4 regions of the Ideonella sp. P3_A4 genome follow, and region 1 is predicted to be linked to each of the others. Evidence: predicted binding sites of a transcription regulator. Region 1 holds the regulator's gene; each other region holds the start of a gene.
What was found. The regulator FliA, encoded in region 1, starts transcription of late flagellar genes. The targets are predictions, from matches to a motif close to CTAAAGTTTNNNNNNNNNNNGCCGNTA.
Positions count from the first base shown of each region.

Region 2: AC1DYI_RS10190 (YjfB family protein) is a predicted target of FliA. The motif match lies at 2,198-2,224, and genes of this name have one in related genera.
Region 3: flgM (flagellar biosynthesis anti-sigma factor FlgM) is a predicted target of FliA. The motif match lies at 2,005-2,031, and genes of this name have one in related genera.
Region 4: motA (flagellar motor stator protein MotA) is a predicted target of FliA. The motif match lies at 2,184-2,210, and genes of this name have one in related genera.

Region 1 is NZ_JBFUGE010000097.1:10,276-15,598, forward strand. Features, by position in the region: gene AC1DYI_RS11780 (LysR family transcriptional regulator) at 1-357, shown strand, start outside; gene AC1DYI_RS11785 (S8 family serine peptidase) at 476-1,957, opposite strand; gene AC1DYI_RS11790 (RNA polymerase sigma factor FliA) at 2,305-3,042, opposite strand; gene AC1DYI_RS11795 (P-loop NTPase family protein) at 3,072-3,869, opposite strand; gene flhF (flagellar biosynthesis protein FlhF) at 3,890-5,323, opposite strand, start outside.
Region 2 is NZ_JBFUGE010000075.1:11,560-16,882, reverse strand. Features, by position in the region: gene AC1DYI_RS10200 (sensor histidine kinase) at 1-736, opposite strand, end outside; gene AC1DYI_RS10195 (hypothetical protein) at 814-1,953, shown strand; gene AC1DYI_RS10190 (YjfB family protein) at 1,984-2,190, opposite strand; gene AC1DYI_RS10185 (hypothetical protein) at 2,378-4,777, opposite strand; gene AC1DYI_RS10180 (hypothetical protein) at 4,774-5,323, opposite strand, start outside.
Region 3 is NZ_JBFUGE010000407.1:1,045-4,171, reverse strand. Features, by position in the region: gene AC1DYI_RS25340 (flagellar basal body L-ring protein FlgH) at 1-123, opposite strand, end outside; gene flgG (flagellar basal-body rod protein FlgG) at 144-926, opposite strand; gene AC1DYI_RS25330 (hypothetical protein) at 1,121-1,528, opposite strand; gene flgM (flagellar biosynthesis anti-sigma factor FlgM) at 1,647-1,949, opposite strand; gene flgA (flagellar basal body P-ring formation chaperone FlgA) at 2,113-2,877, opposite strand; gene flgB (flagellar basal body rod protein FlgB) at 3,042-3,127, shown strand, end outside.
Region 4 is NZ_JBFUGE010000101.1:9,227-13,916, reverse strand. Features, by position in the region: gene cheY (chemotaxis response regulator CheY) at 1-4, opposite strand, end outside; gene motB (flagellar motor protein MotB) at 51-974, opposite strand; gene motA (flagellar motor stator protein MotA) at 1,075-1,935, opposite strand; gene flhC (flagellar transcriptional regulator FlhC) at 2,273-2,860, opposite strand; gene flhD (flagellar transcriptional regulator FlhD) at 2,947-3,270, opposite strand; gene AC1DYI_RS12100 (hypothetical protein) at 3,555-3,689, opposite strand; gene AC1DYI_RS12095 (CDP-glycerol glycerophosphotransferase family protein) at 3,802-4,690, shown strand, end outside.

The DNA.
Region 1 (5,323 bases):
CTACGCGACCTGGTCGACCACCGGTGGGTGCTTCAGCCGCCTGGGGCGCCGACGCGCGACTGGCTCGATCACACGTTCGACAGGAAGCGCCTGCCGCGGCCCGTGGTGCAGATCGAGAGCACCATGCTTCTGACCTTGCCGGCATTGATCGCCGAAACCGGGCTGTTGAGCTTCATCTCACGCCGGCATCTCGAGGCGGCCGGTGACCGGTACCCGTTGCGAGAAGTGCGATTGAAGGAGACCACCATGCGCCGAAGACTGGTGGCCACCTACCGCGCGAGCAGCTACCTGTTGCCCGCCACCACGCGCCTCATCGCGTTGCTGGCTGAAGTCGGCAGCAAGGAGATGGCGGGATAGAGAGTGACGGGCGGAGCGACCGAATACCCCACAAACACCAACGCCTCCCGAAGGAGGCGTTGTGTTCGAGCGGAAGAACTCGTGCCGCCTGGTTTGCAGGCGGCACGGCCCGTCCTCGTCAGTCGTCGTTCAACAGGTCCAGCGGGCTGGAGATGGCCTTCTGGTAGGCCGCGAACACGTCGATGCGGCCGTAGCCGATCATGTTGTTGGGCCACGTCGTGGGCGAGGTGCCGCCGCAGGTCTGGTTCACCGGGTCGGTCACGCCGTCACGCTGCGCCGTCTTGCGGAACAGCTTCTCGACAGCGGCCGGGTTGCCCTTCAACGAGGGCACGGCCGACATCAGCAGGGCTGCGGCGCCGGCAACGTGCGGCGTGGCCATGCTGGTGCCGCTCATGGTCGTGTAGGTGTTCGGCGGGTAGGCCGAGAAGACGTTGACGCCAGGAGCGGAGACGTCGGGCTTGACACCCTTCACGTTGTTCACCGGGCCGCGGCTCGAGAAGCCTGCCAGCTTGTCGGCGCTGTCGGTTGCGCCGATCGTGAACGACAGCTGATAGATGGCCGGCGGGTCGGTGATCGTGCTGCAGTTCGGGCCGTCGTTGGCGGCCGCGGCGACGAACAGGATGCCGCCCTTGACGAGGTTGTTGACCGCTGCCTTGATTTCGGTGCCGACCGTGCAGCCTTCACCATCGGTGCAACCCCAGGAGTTGCTGATGATGTCCGGTGCCTTGTCCGGATCGGGGTTCTTGTTCTGCAGATCGGTCGGTGCCAGCATCCACTGCATGCACTCGATGTAGGTGGCCGGCGTGCCGTTGCCGGCGTTCATGTTGCGGCAGCCGATCCACTTCGCGCCGGGCGCGACGCCGACCTGGTGGGTGGCGTGGTCGTCGCCGGCGAAGGTGCCGGCGGTGTGGGTGCCATGGCCGTGGTCGTCACAAGGCTGCGGCGAGTTCGCCGGGCAGCTGCTGTTGGCGGTGTGGATGGCGTCGTGCCAGTTGTAGTTGTGGTCGGCGGTGCTGCCGTTCCAGCCGCGGTATTGCGACTTCAGCGCCGAGTGATCCCAGCGGTAGCCGGTGTCTTCGCCGGCGATGGTCACGCCTGCGCCCGTGACACCGGCGGCCCAGACCTGAGGTGCCTTGATCTTGTCGACGCCCCAGGCGATCGACTCGACGCCTGTCGGGGCTTCCGTCCGGCTGGCATCGCGCTGCGGCAACTGCACCTTGATGGACGGGTTCGGCTCGATGCGGCTGACTTCATCGCGAGCGGCCAGCGCCGCCATGTCGGCCGCCGAGAGCTTGGCGTAGACGACGTTGGCGATCCAGAACGCCTGGTATTCGATGCCGCGCGAATCCATCCAGGCACGCAGGCCGCCTTGCTGGGCATCGGCACGGTCGACCAGCGCATTGACCAGCGCGCGGCGCTTGGCCTTGTAGTCGGCACCCTGTGCGAGCGGCGCCACTGCTGGCGTCTTCTGGTCCTTGAGCACGATCAGTGCCTCGGCCCGCCCGTCGCGACGTGCTGCCGCGGCGAGATCGCCATTGATCTGCCCACCCCACGCCGCACCGCTGGCAATGGCCAGGGCGACCAGGGAAAGGCGGTGCAATCTGACGTTCGATTTGCTCATGACCTCGAATGCTCCTCAAAGTTGGGCGCTGGGATGGCGGCGCCCTTGCGCCGATGCAAGCGAGCGATTCTGCGCTCGGCATTGGTGCGAACAGGCCCCCTCGCTGATTCATGTTGAACATCGCGCCCCCCACGTCCATGGGGGGTACTCTCCCCAGTGGCACGACATGGCCGGCTAGCGCATCGGTCATGGCGACACGGGCGGTCAGCGAGACCGTGGCTTGAGCAGGTCGTAGCCACAGGTCAAAGGGTGGGCACGACCCAGAAACACCAACGCCTCCCGAAGGAGGCGTTGCTGACTGAGACCCTGAACTTAGCCGCGCTATCTCACCACTCGCGCAGCTTCACCCGCAGGCGGGCGATCGATTGGCTGTGCAGCTGGCACACACGCGATTCGGTCACGCCCAGCACGGCGGCGATTTCTTTCAAATTCATGTCGTGCTCGTAGTACATGCTCATCACGTACTGCTCACGCTCGGGCAGCTTCTTGATTGCTTCGACCAGCGCTTCGCGCATGCGGTGGTCTTGCAGCTGGGCCAGCGGGTTGCCGTCTTCGTTGGCCACGTGGCGGTCGAGGAACTCGTCGCCGCCTTCGTCACCCGACATGTCTTCCAGGTAGACCAGCTGGGTGCCGCGCACCTTGGTCAGCGTGTCTTGGTACTCGGTCAGCGTGACGCCCATTTCCTTGGCGATCTCGCTCTCCGCCGGGGCGCGGCCGAACGTCTGTTCCAGCTTGTGCACGGCGGTTTCGATTTCGCGCTGCTGGCGGCGGTTGCCGCGGCTCATCCAGTCGCTGCCGCGCAGCTCGTCGAGCATCGCGCCGCGGATGCGCTGGGTGGCGAAGGTTTCGAACTGCACACCCTGCTCGGTGTCGAAGCGGCCCATCGCGTCGTGCAGGCCGATCATGCCGACCTGGATCAGGTCGTCGATCTCCACGTTGGCCGGCAGTTTGGCGATCATCTGGTGCGCGAGGCGGCGCACCAGCGGGCTGTACTGCTTCAACATCGCATTGGCGTCGAGGCTTTGCATCGCGCTAGCGTCGAGGCGGCCGGTGGCGGTGTACATGGGCGGTCTCCGAGAGGAACGTGTTCGGGTCAGTAAGCGTGCAAGTCGTGACCCGCGCCGAGCGGGGCCACGCCGAAACCGGTGTCCGGCGTTTCGGGGTCGAGCAATTGGTTCGCGGCCAGGCGGGCGAGGGCCGGCGTGGCGAGCGAGGTCAGCGGGTCGCGCTTGTCGAGCCACACGGCTTCGCGCACCACAGCGCCGAGGAAGCTGTCGGCCGTTTCGGCCAGGCGCTCGGCAATGCGTTGCGCGGCCTTGGGCGCGCCGGCCATGCCGGTCAGCAGGTCAAAAGTCATCAGCCCGCTGCGCTGCGACAGCAGCTTCATCGAGGTGTAGGCGTCGGTCAGGCTGGCCGGGTCGAGCGTGGTGGTCAGCACGGTGCGCACTTCGCGCCGGCCGAGCAGGCGGACCAGGTCACGCGGGTTGGCGTGCAGCAGCAGCACATCGGCCTGCGGCGCGGCCGTCTCGACTGCGTTGAGCCAGGCTTCGCATGAGCCGCGGCTGTTGACATGGCGCAACGGCAGGCCCCGGGCAGCCAGGTATGACATGTTCGGGCCCAGCGATTCGATCGCTGCGGCGATGTCGATCTCGGCCATCGCGTTGGCACGCGGGGCGCTGTCGGCGGCGTCAATCACCAGGGCGTGCGCGCCCAGCTCGGTGAAGGCGCCGGCCAGCCGCTCGAGCAGGATCGGGGTGCAGTCCACGTGGGCGTTGAAGGCAATCGGCACCAGGCGCTGGCGGCGGCCGGAAGCGAACAGCCGGCGCAGGCCTTCAGCCTGGTCAACCGGGCCGGAGGCTTCGTCTTCGTTGGGGTAGGGCAGCGAGCGCATGGGGGTGTCGTCCAGTGCGTTCAGATGTGCAGCGAGGAGCCGCCGGCCGAGCGACCGCCACGGGTGGCGGTGGCGAACACCAGCTGCACGTCGTCGGCTTCGAGCTTCCAGGTCGGGCTGGTCGGGGCACGCAGCGCGCGTTGCACCAGGGCGTTGGGTGACAGGCGGTGCCAGTCTTCAGGCACGCGCTGGCCGTTGGCCACGCCCAGCACCTTCAGCTTGTGGCGGATCAGCGAGTCCAGCGCCGGGGCCAGCTTGACGGCTTCGTCGATCTTGCTCAGCACCACGCCCTTGCATTGGGCGGCGCGCCAGTTGGTAATCACCTCGTCGATCGTCTCGCCCTGGGCCGACGCGTCGACCACCAGCAGGCGCTGGATCGAGCGGTGGCTCAGCATGTCCAGCAGCTCGCGGGTGCGGCTGTCGCGCTGGGCCATGCCGGCGGTGTCGATCAGGACCATCTTCTTGCCCGACAGCAGTTCGAGCAGGTCTTCGAGCGAGGCGCGGTCGTGGGCGGTGTGGACCGGCACGCCGAGGATGCGGCCATAGGCGCGCAGTTGTTCGTGGGCGCCGACGCGGTAGGCGTCCAGCGTGATCAGGCCCAGGTTGGCGGCACCGTATTGCGTGGCGAAGGCGGCGGCCAGCTTGGCGGTGGTGGTGGTCTTGCCGACACCGGTGGAGCCGATCAGCGCGAACACGCCGCCTTGCTCTTCGAGTGCGGGTTCGACATCGCCGGCGTGCAGGTTGCGCTCCAGCACACCCGCGGCCCAGACGGCTTCGTCAGCGGCGTTGCCGGGCAGGGCGTCGACCAGCTTGCGGATCAGGCCGGGCGAGAAGCCGGCGTCGAGCAGCTTTTGCGCCAGCAGGGCCTGGCGCGGCTGGCGCTGCAGCTTTTCCATGAAGGCCAGAGCGCCGAAGCGGTCTTCGATCAGGCCCTTCATCGAGCGCAGCTCGTTCATCATGTCTTGCTGGTCGCGGCGGGCCGGGGCGTCTTCCAGCACCGGGGCGGCGGCCACGGTCGACAGCGAGGGCATCGCGAAATCCCGCGGCTCGGGGCGGGTGTCGCGCACGTCGTCGTGGCGCGGTTCCTGGGCACGCGGCATCGGGCGGCGGGCCGGGGCTTCGGGCGCGGCGGCGCGGGCCGGGGCACGCGGGGCGGGTTGAGCGGGCACGTGGTGGTCGGCGTGGACGCCGGCGCTGCCGATGTCGTCCTGGCCCATCGCGGCCTGGCGGCGCTTGAGCATGCGCTCACGCACATAGTCCTGGAACGACAGCGTGCTCATGGCCATCTGTTCGACGTCTTCTTGCACTTCGGCGACCGGGGCGGCGGCACGGCGGCCAGGGGCGGCAGCCGGTTGCGCGTTCTGGCGCTCGACACGGGCGGCCAGGCTTTCGCTGCGGGGTGCCGGGCGGGCGTTGCCGCGCGGGGCGCTGACCAACGGGGCCGCATCGGCAGC
Region 2 (5,323 bases), on a different contig from region 1:
GGTTCGGATCCCGGGCTTCGGGCAAGGCCAACCAGGCCTGCAGCACCGCGTAGCCGGCCTGGGGCGTGCGACGGAAATGGTTGCTCAGGACCTGACTGTTCAGGTTGGACGAGCGCATCGCCGTGATGCCCGCTGCCTCGAACGCCGCCTGGGCTTCGTCGTGCAGCGGCATGCCGTGCTCCAGGTCGAGCAGGTTCAGCTGCAGGCAGGCAAGTTTGAATTTCGCGTAGGTCAGCAGCTGCGGTCGGCCCAGCCCACGGGCCAGCTCGATCAGCGCATAGCTCTGGCGCAAGGCCTCGTCGAAATCGCCACGGTGCTCTGCCAGGCGTTGCATGGCAAGCACGGTCACATACCGTTCGCGGCCGTTTCGCCCCGGGCGCTGCAGGTTCGCTTGCAATCGCCCATGAGCCTCGTCGAGCTGGTTGGCAGTGATCTCGATCCGAGCCTGCGCGTCGTCGCACAGCCAGGCGGCAGGCTCGCAGCCGAGTTGTTCGCAACGCTGCCGTGTGGAGGCGATCAGCTCGTGCAACGCCGCCGCGCTTTCATGCCCACGGCGAGCGGCACGGGTCAATGCCTGCAGCGCCAGCCCGAAGGCCTCGGCCTCGGCGTCCCCCGCTGCGCGGGCAGCCTGCACGGCCTGGTCAGACAGCGCGATACAGCCAGCAGGGTCGAGTGCGAAACGATCCCAAGCCTGGTCGATCAAGTCGGGCGCCGAGACGGGTACAGCTTGAGGCACGAGACCAGTTTAGTGCGACAACCTCGGCCGTCAATGCCGGCTGCCCCCGATCGCGCCGCGCGACGAGAATCGCGCCCATGAACACTTTTGCCCGTGGCGCCCTGGCCGTCTCTTTGTGGTGCATTGCCGCGGCCGTGGCCGCCGCCCCGTTGCAGATCCGCTCGCTGACGATGAAGCCGCCGGCCACCGTGAAGGAGCTGCCGGCGTATGCCGGCGGTTGGGCGGACGGCTCGATCAAGATGCCGTTCGTCGTCTCCGAGCCACCCACCGTGGCCGCCCGCATCAACACGTCGTTGTTCCTCGGGCTGCTCGGCATGGCAGCGCCGGCCAAGCCGGGCGAATCATTCGCCCCGTTGGCCGAACAGTTGCCCGAAGGCACTTCGTCGCAGGAGTTTCAACTCGTGCGCAATGACGCCAGGGTGCTGGCCATCACCTTCAGCACGGAAGGCTGCGGGGCCTACTGCGAAAACTACGACACAACCTTCAACTTCGACGCACGCAACGGCCGCGCGCTGGCGCTGGATGATCTGTTCACGCAGCCCGCCTTCGCCACTGTGGCGCAGCGCATCGGCAAGGAGCGCGAGCGCCTTTATGCCGATCAGCTGAAAACCCTGAAGAAGGAACTGGCCGCGCAGAAGAAGGCGCACGCCAAGGCAGACGACATCGAGGACACGCAGCAGCGAATCGAGCTGAACCAGGGGTGCCTCGAGCAAGAGAGAGGCAAGCCTCACCTGACTGACAGCCTGCGCTACGTCGGCTTCAGCCTCGAAGGCGATGGCGTGGCATTCAGCACCGGACGATGCAGCAACCACGCCAGCCGCGCGCTCGACGATGTCGCCGAGATCACCGTCAAGCTGACGCCAGCCGAGCTGCGCCCGCTGCTGACGCCGTATGGCCGCGCGCTCGTGCTGAACCAGGGCGACGTGCCGCCGCCGGCGTCGCCGTTCGGCCAGGCCCTGCACGGCAAGATCGGCGGCGCGGCGATCACCATGATGCTGGGTCGATTGGAGGCAGACGGCTCGCTCTCGGGCCGCTACTACTACGACAAGTACGGCCGCATGATCCCGCTCAGCGGCAAACGCAACGGCAACACGCTGGCGCTAACCGAAGACGTGGACGGCAACAAGGCCGAGCTCAGCCTGACGGTGCGCGGCAACGCCGTCACCGGCCAATGGCAAGGCAACGGCAAGACAGTGCCGGTGGCGCTGGACTGGTAGGGCGAGCGCTGACGCTCAGGCGCAGACCGCTCAGGCGTAGGTGTTGACGTTGCGGCCCAACGAGCCTTCAGTGGCCAGCTGCGGCTGCTGCGGGATCGCCTGGATCAAGGCCAGCGCGCCGGCGGCCTGGGTGTTCAGCGCCTTGCGCAGCACCAGGATCTGAACCGCGTCGAACGACGGCCCCTGGGAGGCTGCCGCGGTGGCGGTGTTGACGCTGGGGCTGTTGCCGATGTTCATGTTTGGTTGTCGGCATCGCTACGCAAAACTTGAACCCTCTGAAGGGCCGCTCGCGAGTTTCTTGCCCCGGGACGGGGCGCGCGCAGCGCCGCCCCCTTCAAGTGGCGTGCGCGGAGCCGGCTTTGCCGGGCCGCTGCGCGAGCCCCTCGGGGGGCAGCCCCCGGGGGGGGGGCGTGGGGGCCCAATTTCAATACCAGACCGGCGTCTTCGCAGCCCATTCGCTGTTTTTGTAGCGCCGGTGCAGCAGCTGGAAGGCCGCTTTCGAGGTCTTGCTCGCGTCCGGGTCCAGGCAACCGCCGCGGGTGGACTGCACGACCACATAGAGCAGCCAGGGCACGTCGGGGTCGTTCGGGTGGTCCTTGGCCCAGGCCAATACATGGTCGCCGACGAAGCCGGTGGCGGTCTTGAGCTGAGCCAGTGCCGCCATTTCCCTGTCGCGCACCTCGGCATTGCCGCTCACCTCAGGCGGCGGCGGCGCCTGTTCGACCTCTCGCGCTTCGAGCGGCTGCTGCCAGACGTCCCGCTGGTTCTTGGCCACGCTGCACCACATGCTGGCGGTGACCTCGCTTTTGTCAGGCGCCGGCGCCGCGGCGGCCCAGACATCGGTCGAAAAGTCTGCCGTCGTGATCAAGGGTGAAAGATCCAAGCTCATCGCCGCAATGATCAACGCGTGCTGCCGCTCGCGTGGCTGCGTAATCGCGCGGTACTGCTGCGCCACGGTTCGCAGTCCCGGCGCCAGTGCTTCCACCAGCAGAGACGCGGCCTTCGCCGGCTCTTGTGAGCCGAGCAGATCGGCCCGCATCCAGGCGGCGACAGCCACGCGCTTGCGCAGTGCCAAACCCAGGCGCTCGTCACGCGCCAGCTCCAGCAGGTCGTTGACTGCCAGCCGGGTGTTCAGCCAGGTCTGGCCATCCGCCGCGGGCCGGCTGGCGCTCGGCACCGCTTCGAGCGGCCCTGCTTCGCCCGAGTCTGGCGCGCGGGTGTAGGCCAGGCTTCGCATCAGGTGATCGGCCGCGTCCTTCAGCGAGGTGGCCTGCGCAAAGCGCTCTTGCTTGAAGAGGTTGGCGCCGCTGGCGGATGCCAGGTTCTCGCGGCGCATCTCGGCCAGCACCGCCTGCGACAGTTCGCGGGCGCGCTCGGATTGGTGCGCCAGCCGGTACAGGCGCGTCAGCTGGTAGCGCACGCTCCAGTATTCGGGCGCAGTCGCCGGCACGGCCAGTGCGGCTTTTTCCAGCGGTGGGTCCAGGTGGTCCGACAAGGCCAGCGCCGCCAGCAGCCAGGCTTGACGGCGGCCTGCTGCATGGGGTGCCTTGTCGCCGCCCAGTTGCTTCCACCGCGACAGAGCATGCGACGCCTCGCGCCGGCATTGTTCGGCCCGCGCCTTGGCGTCGCTGGCCAGCCCGCAGCGCTGCAGCGTGCGCATCCAGTCGAAGTACTCGTGCCGCTGCCGCATCGGGCCATCGATCGGCTCTCGCGTCTCAGTAGGCGCGTCGTCGTCGATGAAGCCATTGGCCAGCCGGCGCCAGTCGCCCAGGTGGTCTTCCAGATAGGGATTGGTGGCCATGTCGTCGAGCAGGTCGCTCAGTTGCCCGAACCGGCGCCGCGGCGTCAGGCGGAACTGCAGCGTGCGCACGGTGGCACGCGTGGCCTCGTGGACAACAGACTGGCCGGGATCGTCGAGGATGCGTTGGGCCTCGGCGATCAGCTTCGCGGCCTCGGCGTCGCGGTCCTGCTCGGGCGGCACGGCTGCATCGGCCACCCCTGGCCCGCCGACGGTGGCCAGGCGAACGTGGGCACGCAAGGCCAGGTAGGCGCCCCAGGCCCGCATCGGATGCTCGGGCGTGTCGCCGATGGCGCTGAAGCGCTGCGCCGCCTCTGCGAAGCTCGCGCCGTAGAAGTGTGCGGCAGCGATCTGATATTCGCGCAGTTGGCGCCAGTAGGCCGCCTCGTTCGCCGCCAACGGGGTGGGCAGCGGCGGCGGCGGCTTGCGCGTGCCGTCCGGCCGCTTCTGCGGGTCATAGGCGCAGAAGGCGAACACCGCGTCCTGCGCGGCCACCCAATTGGCCACGCGCTGCGGGGTGGCGTCGGCGCGCTGGCCGACGGTCTGCAGCATGTCCTTGGCAAACACGAACGCCGCGGGCGGGCAGTTGATGTAGCCGCCGTAGTCGGGGCCCAGGCGGACGAAATCCGAACTCGGCACCGAGGCCTTGCGCGGCGCGGCCGCTTCGCTGGCCTTCAGCCACTGGGTGTAGGGATGCTGCTTGTCAGTCAGGTTGACCCAGCCGTCGACCGCCGAGCCCTCGGCTCGCGCCAGGCCACCAGCAGTCGTCGGTGCCTTCTTGTAGCCCTCTGCCCCGAGCACGATGGCCCGCCAGGCGGTGTACAGGTAGACGCGGTGAAAGCTCGGCAGCACCACGCCAAGCTGGCCGGCGTCATAGCTGGCGGTCAAGCCAGCAGGGCCCCAGCGCGTAACGAACTCGTCGGTCGGCCCGTTATCACCGCTCGCCCGAGCCGGGCCGGACATCCCGCCCGCCGCCAGTGCGATCACCGCCAATGCGCCGGCTTGGCGGCACCATGTTTCAGTCATTGCGAAAGCTCCCTTACCATCGCGACGTCGCCGGCTCGACGGCGCCGTGCCGTGCCGATCTCAACGCCAGCGCCGATGAACCAATAGGTCTTGGCGTAACGCGTCAATGTAGGAGCATCGACCGGCTCTTGCACCGAGAACCCGGCCGCGCCCTGCCGGCACTGGCGGTGCAGGCGCTCGGGCTCGTCGACAAGCACCTGCCGCATCGCCTGGGCATCGCGGCCCATGCGAAAGAACATCGGCACCACCTCGTCGACAGGCAGTTCGTCGATCCAGCCCGGTGCACGGCACCACCAGGCCAGCGCCGTCACGCTGAGGCGCATGTCGGTGGGCAGCATGGCCCGCAACTCACGCAGCAACGCGACGTAGAACGCGCGTTGCGAAGGCCGCGCTTCCATGTCCACCTGCACCCAGCCCGATGTGCTGTGGTCGGCGGCGCGGCGCACGGCCTGGATGATGACTTCGCGCTGACGATCACCCAGCACCGGAGGCTGCATCACGCTCAGTTCGACGTGAACCACCGGCGTGACCTTCGCGCCCGGGCCG
Region 3 (3,127 bases), on a different contig from region 1:
CTCGGGAATGATCGGCGCGGTGGCCGTCGGGAAATCGACCTTGGCCTCAGTCGGCAGCACCGAGCAGGCGGCGAGCGAAAACAGCGGCAAGGCGGCCGCCAGTGCGCGAAGCAAGGTCGTCATGGTGTTTCTCTCAATGATCTTCACAGTTGCGACAGGCGTTGCAGCATCTGGTCGGAGGTCGAAATGGCCTTCGAATTCAGTTCGTAGGCACGCTGGGTCTGGATCATCGAGACCAGCTCTTCAACGACGTTGACGTTGCTGGTTTCAACAAAGCCTTGCTGCAGGCTGCCGAGGCCGGAGTTGCCGGGCGCTGCGCTGTTGGGCGAGCCGGAAGCCGCGGTCTCGCCGAACAGGTTGCTGCCGCGCGGCTCCAGGCCACCCGGGTTGACAAAGCTGRCCAATTGCAACTGGCCCACCGTCTGCGGTTGCGCCTGGGCGGGCAATGTGACGCTGACGGTGCCGTCGGCGGCAATCGTCACGCTTTGCGCATTGGCCGGAATCGTGATGCCGGGCTGCACCAGGTAGCCGCTGTTGGTGACCATCTGGCCTTGCGAATCGAGCTGGAACGAGCCGTCGCGTGTGTAGGCGGTGCCGCCATCGGGGGTGCTGATCTGGAAGAAGCCGTTGCCCTTGATCGCCACGTCCAGGTTGCCGCCGCTTTGCTGCAGGTTGCCCTGGCTGAAGTTGCGCGCACTGGCCACCGCACGGGTGCCCAGGCCGACCTGCAGGCCGGTCGGCAGCTGCGTCTGTTCCGAGCTGGCCGCACCCGCCTGGCGCAGGTTTTGGTAGATCAGGTCTTCGAACTGTGCGTGGGCCCGCTTGTAGCCGCTGGTGGCGACGTTGGCGAGGTTGTTCGAGATGTGGTCCAGCTGGGTTTGCTGGGCTTCCATCCCGGTCTTCGAAATCCAGAGCGAGCGAATCATGGGGTGCTCCCGGTGTTGCAACGACCCGAGGGGTCTTGGCACCGATGATCTGCGGGACTTGAGGGTCGTGAGGCTTCGAAAAGCAGGCGCTTTGGCCGCCTGATGCCCCCCGGGGCGGTCAAAGCGCACACACGGCCGGCCCCAAACAAGACAGCCCGCCAAGGCGGGCTGTTGGTCAGGAGGCGGCGCGAAGCCTAGGCTTCAGCAACACCGCTGGATGCGGCGCGCCATGGGTTGCCCTGGGCGCCATAGACCGGCGACTTCGCGGCACCGGTTTCGGGCAGCAGGATTTCGATCGACTTGTCGAGTGCAACGGACGCGCGGGCGATCGCCTCGCGCAGCGCGGCGACTTGGCCACCGGCCATCGCCAGGCGGCGGCGCAGCGCCGGCGGCATGCCGCCGCTGCGGGCAGCGCGGGTCGAATGGTCAACCGCCAGCGACAACGCGCGGTGCAGCGCGGTCGAGGCCATTTCGGTGCTGTCGGCGTCGCGGTTCTTCAGCGCTTCGGCCAGCTCGGCCAGGCGTGCTTCCACCTCGGTCAGCGCCGACTCCAGGTCGGTGGTCTGGCGCAACGCGTGTTGTTCGGCGGGGGAGCTCAGCATGATGCGGTGGGGTGCTGTGGCGTGCGGCCAGGGTGTGAGAGGTCTTGCCGCTCGCTCCAGCGGGCAGCAGGGACGGAGAAATCAGCAGGCGGCGCGGTCGGCCCGCGCCGGCTTCACGTCAGGACGACGAGTACTTGCGCAGCAGCTCTTGCGTGTTGGCAATCAGCTTGTCGGCAATCGCGTCGGCATTGACCTCGAACTTGCCGTCGCGGATGGCCTGGGCCATGCGGGCGACCTTGTCGGCGTCGAAGGTGCCGTCGGTGTCGGCGCTGCTGATCATGCTGGCGGTGGTCGAGATGCTGACGGTCGCGCTCGGCTGCGCAGACCCGGTGCTGCCACCTGTCTTGTCTGCACTGCCCGACTTGCGATCGTTCTGCATCGGTGCCACGTTGGCTTTGGTTTCGAGTGAACCGATTTTCATGGTGCTCTCCAGAAATCCGAAGCGGACCCGGCGGGAACTTTCGGCATAGATCGGGTTTCGACAGTGCCCGACAGAACTTTAGGACTATTTCGCACGGCCTTCAAAGTGACCGCCTTCAACGCGCCCCAAGGAACGAAGGGCAGCGCCCTTTGCGCTTTGCTCGTCACAGCGCCACCTCCACCTGCCGGTCGCCCACCGGGCGGCCCTGCAGCAGCCGGCCGGACTCGGTGCGGATCCGCACTGTCTGYCCTTCCAGCCCCGGATTCATCGCTTCGCCTTCGGTGACCACCTGCCAGCCGGGGCCTACGGCCACGACGCGCACGGTCTCACCGGCAGCAAACCACTGCCGTGCTTTCAAGTCTGTCTGCCGCAACGCAGTGCCGGCAGCCACCGGACGGCTCAGGGTACGCCCAATCGCCAGCCCAGGCTGGCTGATCGGCAAACCGGGGGCCGCTGCCAGATCGACCTCGGCTTCCGTGAAATGTTCCGCCGCCAGCGGGGTACCAGCCGCCAGGGCGGTCTGGGTCACCAGGGAACGGGACCAGACATGCACCGTGACCGGCAAGGTGACATTCCAGAGCTTGCTGCCCTGGGTGCACTTCAGGCCGATGCGGGTGCGCCCCCAGACCGGCAGGCCTGCAGGCAGATAGGGTTCGATTCGTTGGCACGGCGCCAGCTTCAGGCGCGGATCCAGGCTGCCGACCTCGACCTCGATGCGAGCTTGTCCCAGGCCGGCGCGGCCGGCGCTGTCGCGGGCCATCTGCTGCACCTGGGCGCTGACGGCCGCCATCTCGGGGTTGTCACCCGCCGGCGGCGTCGCCGCCTGGCCCCAGGCCAGCCCGGTGCCAAGCAGCGCCAAGGCGCCGGCAGCACGCACCAATCCACGCGAACAGGCGCGTGAGGCGGACGGGGAACGGGTGAGGGTCATGGCCAGTGACTGTAAGGATGCTGGCCGGCAACCAAGGCGCGAAATGGACGGGGCATGGGCCGCTATTCGAGCCTTTGCACCAGGGGCCGACTTTCACAATCGGCGAACGCGGCGTTGTGCCTGTTATCGGCCCCACCGCCCCGAACCTGAAGGATTCTTCCGCCATGAACGTCAACCGCCTGACCTCCCAGCTGGACTTCCAGGCCCAGGCGTTGACGCTTCGTGCCGAACGCCAGCGGGTGATTGCCAG
Region 4 (4,690 bases), on a different contig from region 1:
TCATGGCGGTCCTTCAGCGGCGGGTCAGCGAGGGTTTGAAGCGTTATCGGTCAACGAACGGGAACACTTGAGGCCGTTTGTTCTTCGGCGCTCGGGGAGTCGAGGGTGGTGCGGAAGACGCGGTCTTCCGCATCGCGGTTCATCACGATGATGCTGATGCGGCGGTTGCTCGCACCGTTGGGGTCGTTGCGGTCGAAGGGCTGGCTGAACGCCAGGCCCTGCACCCGCAGCACGCGGTTTTCGGCCAGGCCTCCGGCCATCAGTTCTCTGCGCGAGGCGTTGGCCCGGTCGGCCGACAGCTCCCAGTTGCTGTAGCCCCGCTCGCCACCCGGGAAGGGTGTCGCATCGGTGTGACCTTCAAGTGTCAGCAGGTTCGGCACCTCGGTGASGATGGCGCCGATCGCCTGCAGCAGCTCGCGCATGTAGGGCTGGACCGCGGCGCTGCCGGAGGCAAACATCGGCCGGTTCTGTTCGTCGACGATCTGGATGCGCAGGCCGTCGCGGGTCATGTCCAGTCGCAACTGCGACGACAGGGCCTTCAGCCTTTCGCTGGCCTGGATCTTCTGCTCGATCGTGTTCTTGATCTCTTGCAGCTTCGCGACTTCGGCGCGTTTCTGCTCGGCCTTCAGCGCGGCCAGGTTGATCGTTTTCTTCGGCGCATCGACGTCGCCGCGTTTGACCTGGCCGCCGGAGCGTGTCAGGTCTTCGCCGCCGCCCTTGATGACGTGCGAGGCGTCACCCGAGCCGGCGCCGCCGGCCAGCGACACCTTCAACGGCGCAGAGAAGTAATCGGCAATGCCCTTCTTGTCGCCTTCGGTGGTCGAGCCCAGCAGCCACATCAGCAGGAAGAAGGCCATCATCGCCGTGACGAAGTCGGCGTAAGCGATCTTCCAGGCCCCGCCGTGAGCGGCATGGCCACCCTTGCGGACCCTCTTGACGATGATCGGTTGAAGTTTTTTTGCGTCGCCAGCCATCACTGACCCCCAAGACGCTGGGTACAGCGTCGCCCCCCCGAGGGGGAGCGTTCGCCTTGGGACGGCCCGGCGGCGAACAGGTTCGCGCTAGGGACGGTCTTCATTTCTTGCCCTTCACATGGCCTTCGAGCTCGAGGAAGGTCGGGCGCTCGGTCGAGTACAGCACCTTGCGACCGAACTCGATCGCGACCTGCGGTGCGTAACCCTGCATCGAAGCCAGCAGCGTGGTCTTGATGCACTGCAATTCCTTGCCGTCTTCGTCGATCTTCTGCTCGAGCAGGCCGGCCAGCGGCTCGGCGAAGGCGTAGGCCAGCAAGATGCCGAGGAAGGTGCCGACCAGCGCCGAGCCGATCATGCCGCCCAGCACGGCCGGCGGTTGGCCGACCGAGCCCATGGTGTTGACCACGCCCAGCACCGCGGCCACGATGCCGAAGGCGGGCAGGGCGCCGGCAACGCGCTGCAGCGCAGCGGCGGCGGCGTGCGCCTCGGCATGGTGGGTCTCGACCTCGCTGTCCATCAGCGACTCGATCTCGTGGGCGTTCAGGTTGCCCGAGACCATCATGCGCAGGTAGTCGGTGATGAACTCGGTCACGTGGTGGTCATGGCCGACCACCGGGAATTTCTGGAACAGCGGCGAGTTGTGCGGATCCTCGACGTCCTTTTCAATGGACATCAGGCCTTCCTTGCGCGCCTTCTGCAGGATCTCGTACAGCAGCGCCAGCAACTCCATCGCCCGCGCCTTCGAGTACTTCGAGCCCTTGAAGCAAGCAGCCAGGCCGCGGGCCGTGGCCTTGAGCACCTTGGGCTGGTTGTTGGCGACGAACGCGCCGAACGCGCCGCCGAAGATCGTGATCAGCTCGAACGGCAGTGCGTGCAGCACGACGCCGATGTTGCCTCCGTGCGCGATGAACACGCCGAAGATGCAACCGATGGCGACCAGCCAACCGACGATGACAAACATGGTGAGGGGTTCCGGTTCTCGTTTGTGCGCTTCGAGGCAGCGCATGAGCGCGGCCCTTGGCGGTGATATCGGTTACCCCTCGGCGCAGCTTGAGGCGGCGAAAGCCTCGAATTGGCGGCGAAAAAGCCTTCGCCACTGCTGCACGCCACGGAAAGAAAAAAGGCGGACTCACGTGGAGTCCGCCTGAAAGCACAGGGGTTGTGCTAGGAGGAGACAAGCATGAACAAAAACAAAACTGACGCCTGTGTGATCGGCCGCTCGCCGCAGGATTTAAGCGGCGACGCAATTGGTTACATTGAGTCTGGCAGTAGTTGGCGGGTCGTCTGCGCAGGCGCCTTCAGGCGTCGTCGTCGGCGGTAGTGGCCAGCTGGCGGGTGCTGGCGGCGCTGGGCAGTTGCAGCGCGCCGGTCTGGCGGCCCTTGCCGGCCCGGGCGGGCGGGTTGCACAGGCCGCAGACGTAGTGCTTGGCGATCTCGTGCGGGTGGCTGACATAGTGCCCGCCGCACTTGTTGCACTTGGTCATCGTCAGCATGCCGTTGTCGACGAACTTGACCAGCCGCCAGGCACGGGTGACCGACAGCATCGGCTCCAGCCCTTGGGAGGCCGTTTGCTCCAGATAGAGCTGGTAGGCCTTGATGACGGTGTCGATTTCCTCGAGCTCCGACGTCTTGTTCAGGTACTCGTGGATGTTCAGGAACAGGCTGGCGTGGATGTTCGGCTGCCAGGTCATGAACCAGTCGGTCGAAAACGGCAGCTGGCCCTTGGAAGGCGACTTGCCCGAGACTTCTTTATAGAGGCGCAACAGGCGCTCGTAGGACAGGTCCGTCTCCGACTCCAGCACCTGCAGGCGGGCGCCGAKGTTGATCAGCACGACGGCGCGCTCGATCTGGCGGGCTTCGGTCAGGATGCTCTTGCTGCGGGCCATGGTGTCCTCCAGAGATTCGGGTGATCGGTGCTGTCTGGCTGCCGAGTTGGCCCGGGCTTGCGTACTCGCAAGACCGGGGCAGACATTTATGCAGCTTCTTGGTGGCGACCGGCCATCAGGATGGAAGCGTGCAGGCGGCTGACGCTGTCGTTCGCGGCGGCCTTGCCGTGGCTGGTCAGCAGGCCCCAGACCAGGTCGTCGTCCATGCGGAAGCGGCACAGCAGCGTGTTGCCGGTGGCGATCTTCATCATCTGCGCCGGCGTCAGCGTGGCGATCAGGTTGGCGGTCTCTTCCGACACGCCCAGGCGGAACAGGGCTTGTTCGCGGTCGGCGCGGATCAGGCTCTGCGCCAGCATCAGGTACGACAGGTTGGCTTCGCGGATCTCGGCCAGGATCTGGTTGGTGTCCATCATTCGTTCCTTCGCTTGTCTACCGTGGAGAAGAGACTTTGTGTCTCGGCTTGGGATGAACTGTAAGGACCGAAACAGAACTGAAACATCAGTTCACTTCCGCCGCTGAAGTCCTTGTTTTTCGGTCGGCCCTGTCAGGCAAATTCCTACAAACCGGCCGATTCGTGTCGTCCGAAAAGGGATTGGCAGGGTGCTGCAATGCTTTTCTGGCAAAGGCCGGACCCGGGCCCTGACTACAGTGCCACCAGGCTGCCGAAGCTGCGTCTGTTGTCCAGCTCAAAAGGTCACCCCTCGCCTTCGCCGCCCTCTGGCAGCGGGGCCTGCGCGACCAGCACGGCCGCCGGACCCGCCGCCGTCTTCCCGACGGCGCCTTCGTTGACAGTGTGCGCCCGTTCGCTGCCGCCGTGGTCGTATTTCACGCTTCTGTCAGGGTGAACGCTTAAGCCAAACGTGCAGGCCGCCGTGGCGGTGATTCGGTTTTGTCTGCGCTGTCCATCGAGCCGGCGCGGGACTGCTCCCAAGGCGGTGGGCTTGCGTGCTCGCAAGACCGTGGCCGACCCACTCGAACTGGGCCGGCTTGGCGCCGCATATCCGGGCTTCACGCCGGGCGTCGCTGCCTACAGTGATGCGCAATGGCCGCCGGATCGGCCGAAGAAGACCACACCCATGATCGACGCTGCCCCGCACACCTCGACCTACGACCCCGCCAGCCTGCCGCCGGCCGACCTTGGCGCCGACATCGGCGCTGACTGGGACGAGCGCCTCGGCGCGGTTGAAGCCCTGGGCGGCCAGTTGAGCCAGGCCTTCGAGCAACTGGTCGAGGCCGTCGTTGGCTTGCAGGAGCACGCCCAGCAACAGGCCGCGCCCGTGCCCCAGTTGGCCGGTGGCGCCGAGGCGGCGTTGGCCGCGATCGGCGCGCTGAACAGCCGCCTGGTCGACCTGGAGCAGCAGTTCGCGCTGGAGCGCAGCTGCCGCGATCTCGAGCGCGTTTCGCGCATGCACCCGAAAGAGCGCTCGGTCGTCTTCGTTGCCACCACCTATCTGGGCTGCAACGTCAAGTACGCGTGGCTGGCCTTTCGCGAGCAAGCCAAGCGTGAAGGCATCACCGCCTGGCTGCTGCCGCAGAACGCCGAGCAAGAGCGCATGGCCAAGAGCCTGGGCGAACCGTGCTTCCCGACGCGACACGCCGACTGGTCGGCCGAGCACCTGCGGGCTGCGCTGTCGGCCGCCGTGGTCGTCACCTGTGATCACTTCCTGAACCAGAACCCGTACGCCCCGGCCCTGCTGGCCGGCGCGCGCCATGTGCAGCTGTGGCATGGCATCTCGATCAAGGAGATCGGCCTGCGCAACCTGACGCCGATGCGCAACATGACGCCGCGCTTTGCCAAGGTACTGGCCACCACCGGCCCCTACACCCGCT